Regions from separate parts of the Pseudomonas donghuensis genome, predicted to be linked through region 3. Evidence: riboswitches for the same ligand, from Rfam matches in the RefSeq annotation. Region 3 holds a riboswitch; each other region holds the start of a gene.

Region 1 (2,257 bases), 420 kb from region 3:
GGGCAGCCGCGACGGCAACCCAGGCCGAGGTACAGCTGCATCCTCAGGGCTGGCTCGAACGGCGATACAGCCAGGCGCTGATCAGGCCCAGGGCCAGCCAGAACGCGGCGTTGGTCAGCAGCGAGGCGACCTTGAACTCGGCTTCCAGGGCTTCTGGGGCGAGCATCTGGTGGACTTCGGGCTGTGGCGCGCCAAGCACATGCGGGATTACCAGCAACACTGCGCCGACTATCTTCAGCAGCCAGTTGTGGGCGAACACGATCAAGGCGAGACCGACGGCGGTGGCGGCGGCGGTGCCGACCCACCAGGTCTGGCGCTGGGCCAGATCGGCGGCAGCGGTGCCCGGCAGCTCCGGCGGCAGGCCCAGGGTCGGCGCCAGGCAGAACACGGCAAAGCCGCCCAGGCCCCAGAGCGCGCCGCTGATTACGCTCTTCGGTGCGCGCAGGGTGTAGAGCGCGGCGAGGATCAGGGCGAAACCAACCGCCACCACCAGGTTGCCGCCGGTGGTCGACAGCACACGCTGCCAGCCGTCTTGCGGCGACCAGGCTTCACTGTCGTGATGATGCTCGGCGGTGCCGGCGGCATGTTCATGGGGCGCCTCGACCGCAGGCGCGGCGCTTTCATAGGTTTCCGCCTGGAGAATCAGCGGCGCGACCCAGAAGCTTTGCAGCAGGGTCAGCAGCAGGGCGGCCAGCAGGCCGGTAAAGCCTGCGGTACTGGCAATACGCTTGATCATCGGGGGCAGCACTCAGTGGCAAGGGAAGGCAGCGCTGTGGCGGGTATCGTGGGCAGCGTTGTGCACCGCTTCGATGTGCGAGAAACCGGCGAAGTACACCAGGCACAGGCCCAGCAGCGAGGCGCCGACAGCAACCAGCAGGCGTTGGCTGAGGCTTGACGGGGTAACGGCTTGGTTAATGGCGGTACTGGTACGCATGGCGCTTTCCTCTTGGTGTTGTCGGCAACAGGCAAGCGCAGCAAACCCCTGCACGAGGTTCGCCCAGGGGTTGCAACAGCGCCCGCCCACCGCGGGTTTGTTCAGTCAAGCGTTGGGCCGGTCTCCGGGCTGGTGAGGGTGGGCAGGTGGCCACACCACAGGCGTCACCTTCCCATGCCAAACAGCGGGCACAGTGGTTCTGACGCTTTTCTCACTTACCGTTGCGGGGGCAGCACCGGACTTGTCATGCACCTCAATAAAGAAGCATATGACGCACCGGTTTCCCAGTTTCACCCTCAAGGGGCACCCAAACGAATGGCGTTAGCAAATCACGGGCGCGGGCAGGCGTCAATCGTGACAGCAGTTGACCGCTCACCGGGCACTGCGTAGCCTAGCCGCTTCGAGGTTCTTCGGCGCTGGCCGAAGCTAAGACGGGAACGCGGTTCAAGCCGCGGCTGCCCCCGCAACTGTAAGCATTGAAGCGTTCGACACAGCCACTGCAACCCTGCGGGAAGGCGTCGTTCGACTGGCCCGGGCGCCGGTGCAATGCAAGCCAGGAGACCTACCTCGGACAGTTTCCGACATTCAACCGGGCGGGGTGATCCGGTGGCGAACAGGCCAGGTGCGTGACACCGTTGGCGCTCGTCCCGCATGCCCGCCATCCTGCCAAGGGCATCGACATGAAAACACTGGCCAAACTCCCCGTCACCATCGTTACCGGCTTCCTCGGCTCGGGCAAGACCACGCTGCTGCGGCATATGCTCGACAACGCCCAGGGGCGGCGTATCGCGGTGATCGTCAACGAGTTTGGCGAACTGGGCATCGACGGCGAAATCCTCAAGCAGTGCAGCATCGGCTGCACCGAAGAAGAAGCCAACGGCCGCGTCTATGAGCTGGCCAACGGCTGCCTGTGCTGCACCGTGCAGGAAGAATTCTTCCCGGTGATGCGCGAGCTGGTGGCCCGCCGTGGCGATCTGGACCATATCCTCATCGAAACCAGCGGCCTGGCCCTGCCCAAGCCCTTGGTGCAAGCCTTCCAGTGGCCGGAGATTCGCAACGCCTGCACCGTCGACGCGGTGATCACCGTGGTCGACAGCCCGGCCGTCGCCGCAGGCACCTTTGCCGCCTACCCGGAGCAGGTCGATGCCCAGCGCAAGCTCGACCCCAACCTGGACCATGAATCGCCGTTGCATGAGCTGTTCGCCGACCAATTGGCCAGCGCCGACCTGGTGGTGCTGAACAAGGCCGACCTGATTGCCGCCGACGACCTGGCCAAGGTGCGCGCCGAAGTCGAAGAAGAGCTGCCACCGGCAGTCAAGGTGA
Region 2 (2,257 bases), 2.0 Mb from region 3:
AGGCCGCATCGCAACTGGCACCCAGGGCGGCGGCAGCCGCATCCAGGCGGGCATCGAGGTCGTTCAGCTCACTGGCCTGCACCAGGCCCAGGTGGCGGCTGGGCAGCTCGATGCCGGTTTCCCGTGACAGACCGCCATACCAGCGCAAGCCTTCGGTCAGGCTGCCTTCGAGCAACTGGGCATGGCGCAGGGTACCGACGCGGTTGGCCAGTACCCCGGCAAACGGCAGGTCCGGCTGATAGCGCGCCAGGCCCAGGGCCAGGGCGCCGAACGTCTGGGCCATGGCCGTGCCATCGATCACCGCCAGCACCGGCACGCCAAAATGACGGGCCAGGTCAGCGCTCGATGGCGTGCCATCGAACAACCCCATGACCCCTTCGATCAGGATCAGGTCGGCCTCAGCCGCCGCTTCCCACAACAACCGGCGGCTTTCCTGCTCGCCGACCATCCACAGGTCAAGCTGATACACCGGCGCACCGCTGGCGCGCTCAAGGATCATCGGGTCGAGAAAATCCGGGCCGCACTTGAACACCCGGACCTTGCGCCCCTGGTTGCGATGCAGGCGCGCCAGCGCGGCGGTCACTGTGGTCTTGCCCTGGCCGGAGGCCGGTGCGGCAATCAATACCGCCGGGCAATGGCGCGCGTCACTCATAGTTCGACGCCCTTCTGGGCGCGAATACCGGCCTGGAAAGCGTGCTTGATCATGCCCATTTCGGTGACGGTGTCGGCCAGTTCGATCATTTCATCCTTGGCCGCACGACCGGTGACGATCACGTGCTGCATCGGCGGGCGCGCCTGCAGGTCGCTGAGGACCTGGTCCAGATCGAGGTAACCGTGCTTGAGGGCGATGTTCAGTTCATCGAGCACCACGAAGGCGATCGACGGGTCCTGGAGCATCTGCCGCGACACCGCCCAAGCGGCTTCGGCGGCGGCGATATCACGCTGGCGGTCCTGGGTTTCCCAGGTAAAGCCCTCGCCCATCACGTGGTAGCGCACCTGCTCGGGAAAACGGCGGAAAAACAGCTCCTCACCGGTGCTGTTGCGGCCTTTGATGAACTGCACCACACCGCACTGCATACCGTGGCCCATGGCCCGGGCAAGCATGCCGAAGGCCGAACTGCTCTTGCCCTTGCCGTTGCCGGTGAGCACCAGCAGCAGGCCGCATTCGTTGGGCGAATTGGCGATGCGCTCGTCGATGACGGCCTTCTTGCGCTGCATACGGGCCAGGTGGCGTTCGTCGCGCTCGGTGGATTCAGTCATGAGGTTCTCCGCAAACCACTGTCGGCCGGCCCGCAACGAGCCTGGCAGCCTGTGGCTGCTCAAGGATCGCGAAGGAAACGGCGTGACAGATGAATGGATATGGCAGACGGAAAACGCGCAGGGCTGCGGCACAGGCCGGAGGAACCGCGCATCACCCTCCGTGATGCCGTTGGCTGTTACAGGCCGGTCTCCGGGCTTGTGAGCGGGGCCATGAACACCCGGGACCGCGCGCCTTCCCGGGTTGAACACCCAGTGGCCCTGCGCGGCCTTGACTCACCTACCGTTGCGGGGGCAGCGCCGGATTCGCGCGCCTTGCACGCCCACCGGCTTCCCTGTTTCACCCTGCCAGGCCATAGCCCACAGAGCACCTGAAACAAGTCGCGAAGGTTAGAGGGTTGCACCCGGAGCGTCAATGAAAGGCGCTGAACTGGCCTGGATCAATGGCGCCTTTGTCATCTTGTGTAACACTGACTTCAGTGATATCAAATAGCCATAACTTCGGCTGTACTCGATCACAACTATAAGGGAGAGCAGCATGCAAGGCCTGATCATCAATAACGCGCGCCTGGAGTTCCTGCGCCCCGCCCTGGAACGTTGGGTTGATTGCATCGACCGCTTCAACCAGACCCTCGGCGATGGCGAGGCGCCCTACTGGCACGGCGCCCAGGCCAACCTCGGCCTGCTCTCGGCCGCCGCCTGGCAAGCCGAGCTGGTGACCCTGCAACAGCACCAGAGCAAGAAACAGCGCGAGGACGGTGATCGTGAAGGCCGCTGCGACCTGTACATCGCCAACCACGAAGAAGCCGCCTACCTGCAAGGCAGCCAGCGCTGGCCAAAGATTGCCAAGCTCGATTTGAACAACGCCCTGGCCGAGACCGTTTACACCGCCCGGCAGATCGCTGCGCCCAGCCAGCTCAAGGTTGCCGCGCTGTTCGCCAGCCCCTGGAAAGCCGGCCAGCACGCCAGCCCCGAAGAGCTGCAGGACCTGGTCGACGAC
Region 3 (2,257 bases):
CGCGGTAATGGCCGTCGATCAGCGGCGTGCCGAAGTAGTTCATCGGCTCGGCGTCGCCGCGCTCGTGGGCGAGGGTGAAGCTCAGGTCGTCGCTGGCGTCGAAGCGCAGGGCGGCGCTCATGGCCAGGTTCTTCGAGTCGCCACGGTCGATCCAGCCGTTGCTTGCCTGGCGGTTGAGGGTCATCCGGTAGCTCAGCCGCTCGCTCAGCGAACCGCCGCTGTCCAGGCCCAGTTGCTGGCGATCGTAAGACCCGTAGCCCAGGCGCAGCTGGTTGCGGATCTCGCCGGCAAACGGCTTTTTCGCGATCACGTTGATCACCGCACCCGTGGCGCCTTCGCCGTACAGCACCGAGGCCGGGCCGCGGATCACGTCGATGCGCTCGACCATCCACGGGTCGACCGGGAAGCTCTGGGTGCCGGCGCCGGTGTACATCCGCGAACCGTCGAACAGGGTCATCACCGAGCCGTGACCGCTGAAGCCGCGGGCCGACAGCGCCGTGTTGCCGTTGCCCGGGGTGGCCACCGAGGTGATGCCCGGCGAACGGGTCACGGCGTCTTGCACGGTGAGGTTGTTACGTCCCTCGATGACCTCGCCTGCGAGGCTGCTGGTGCTGGCCGGGGTGTCCATGGCGCTGAGGTTCAGGCGCGAGCCGGTCGGCAGCGGGGTGGCCAGGCTGATGGTTTCGTTGTCACTGCTGCTGGTGATGGCCGTCGAGGGCAGGGCCAAGGTAGAAGGGCGGGTGTCATCGGCGAAAGCCGACACGCAGAAGGCCAGGCAGGGAGCCAGGGCATTGGCCGCCAGGGTGTGAAGCTTGGAGTTACGGGACATGTCGTTCCACAGTCAACAGGAAGAATGAATCCCGGAGGGAACAACGCACGGAGGAATGGCGCGCGCAGGCGAACGCCAACCGGCCTGCGCCCGCCCACCGCGGGGTTGCCAAACAAAAGCCTCAGGCCGGTCTCCGGGCTTGCGAGGGTCATGAAGGCCTTCACCTTCCCATGCCGGAGCACAGTGGTGTTTCGAAGGCTTCGCTCGCTTACCGTTGCGGGGGCAGCGCCGGACTAGTCATTGGCATGACGCACCGGCTTCCCGTTTCACCCTGCGCACGGCGGCGCAGGACACCTGAAACTGGCGCGCATCTGAACACTGAAAGCCTTTGCAGTCAACGGCTTGGGAATCTGAGCAGATCAGCCGGCAAGCCGGCTCCTGTAGGAGCGGGCTTGACCCGCGATGAGGCCAGCACAGTCAATACAGTTTCAACGCCCGCGCTTGCGCGAAACCACCGCCTCGATATTCTTGCGTCCGATCAGCACCGGCTGCTTCGGCTCCTCCAGCCACTTGTACATCACCAGGCTGTCCACCAGCCCCAGGCGCGCATGCCGGTAGGCCTTGGGCAAGCGCCCGACGATTGCAAAGCCAAGCTTCTGCCACAAGGCCACCGCCACCTCGTTGCTCGACACCACCGAGTTGAACTGCATGGCCAGAAAACCCAGCTCCCGCGCCAACTGTTGCGAATGCTCGCACATCAACCGGGCCACACCGCGCCCGCGGGCGGCATCGCAAACCATGTAGCCGCAATTGCTGACATGGTTGCTGGGGCCGGCGGCATTGGCCTTGAGGAAGTAGGAGCCGAGCAGCACGCCATCTTCTTCGGCCACCAGGGTCTGCAGCGGCGCGTCCAGCCACAGCTGGCGGGCTTGCTCCTGGCTCATGGCCGGGTCGAAGGCATAGGTTTCGCGGGCGCTGACAATGGCCTGGAAGGTCGGCCAGAAGCGCTCGAAGTCAGCGGCGGTCATGGGGCGGATGTGGATCATGGGGGTTCCTGAAAACGGTTCGCCTGCTAGCTTATGCGAAAATGCCAGGAAGTGGGTGAGGCGCGGCGTTGGCCGCGCACTCACTTGTGGGGAATTTACTGCTCGGCCTTGCCCACCGCATCCAGGGCCCGCGCCGAGTACACCAGCGCCGCCCCGGCATTCATCGCCACGGCCACGCCCAGGGCTTCGGCGATTTCCTCGCGGCTGGCGCCTTGCTTGACCGCCTGAGCCGAATGCACGGCGATGCAGCCGTCGCAGCGGGTAGTCACCGCCACGGCCAGGGAGATCAGCTCGCGGGTCTTGGCGTCCAGGTGGTTGGTCTTGGCTCCGGCGCCGCTGGCGGTCATGTAACCGTTGACCGTGTCGGGAGAGAGTTGCTTGAGATCGCCAATGCCGGCCATCAACTGATTACGGTAGGCATCCCAGTCCATCATGCTCATTG

Evidence for each region. Region 3 has a riboswitch for cobalamin ahead of BV82_RS10945 (TonB-dependent receptor). Riboswitches for the same ligand answer to the same signal wherever they lie in the genome.
Region 1: another riboswitch for cobalamin. It lies ahead of BV82_RS12990 (CbtB domain-containing protein); the one in region 3 lies ahead of BV82_RS10945 (TonB-dependent receptor).
Region 2: another riboswitch for cobalamin. It lies ahead of cobO (cob(I)yrinic acid a,c-diamide adenosyltransferase); the one in region 3 lies ahead of BV82_RS10945 (TonB-dependent receptor).

Annotation. Positions count from the first base shown of each region.
Region 1 covers NZ_CP071706.1:2,787,284-2,789,540, forward strand. The annotation lists gene BV82_RS12980 (cobalamin biosynthesis protein) at 1-41, opposite strand, end outside; gene BV82_RS12985 (CbtA family protein) at 44-736, opposite strand; gene BV82_RS12990 (CbtB domain-containing protein) at 749-934, opposite strand; cobalamin riboswitch at 1,033-1,261, opposite strand; cobalamin riboswitch at 1,321-1,518, shown strand; gene cobW (cobalamin biosynthesis protein CobW) at 1,615-2,257, shown strand, end outside.
Region 2 covers NZ_CP071706.1:4,370,655-4,372,911, forward strand. The annotation lists gene BV82_RS20330 (cobyrinic acid a,c-diamide synthase CobB) at 1-652, opposite strand, end outside; gene cobO (cob(I)yrinic acid a,c-diamide adenosyltransferase) at 649-1,260, opposite strand; cobalamin riboswitch at 1,425-1,647, opposite strand; gene BV82_RS20340 (hypothetical protein) at 1,796-2,257, shown strand, end outside.
Region 3 covers NZ_CP071706.1:2,362,857-2,365,113, forward strand. The annotation lists gene BV82_RS10945 (TonB-dependent receptor) at 1-829, opposite strand, end outside; cobalamin riboswitch at 937-1,142, opposite strand; gene BV82_RS10950 (GNAT family N-acetyltransferase) at 1,258-1,815, opposite strand; gene BV82_RS10955 (carboxymuconolactone decarboxylase family protein) at 1,911-2,255, opposite strand.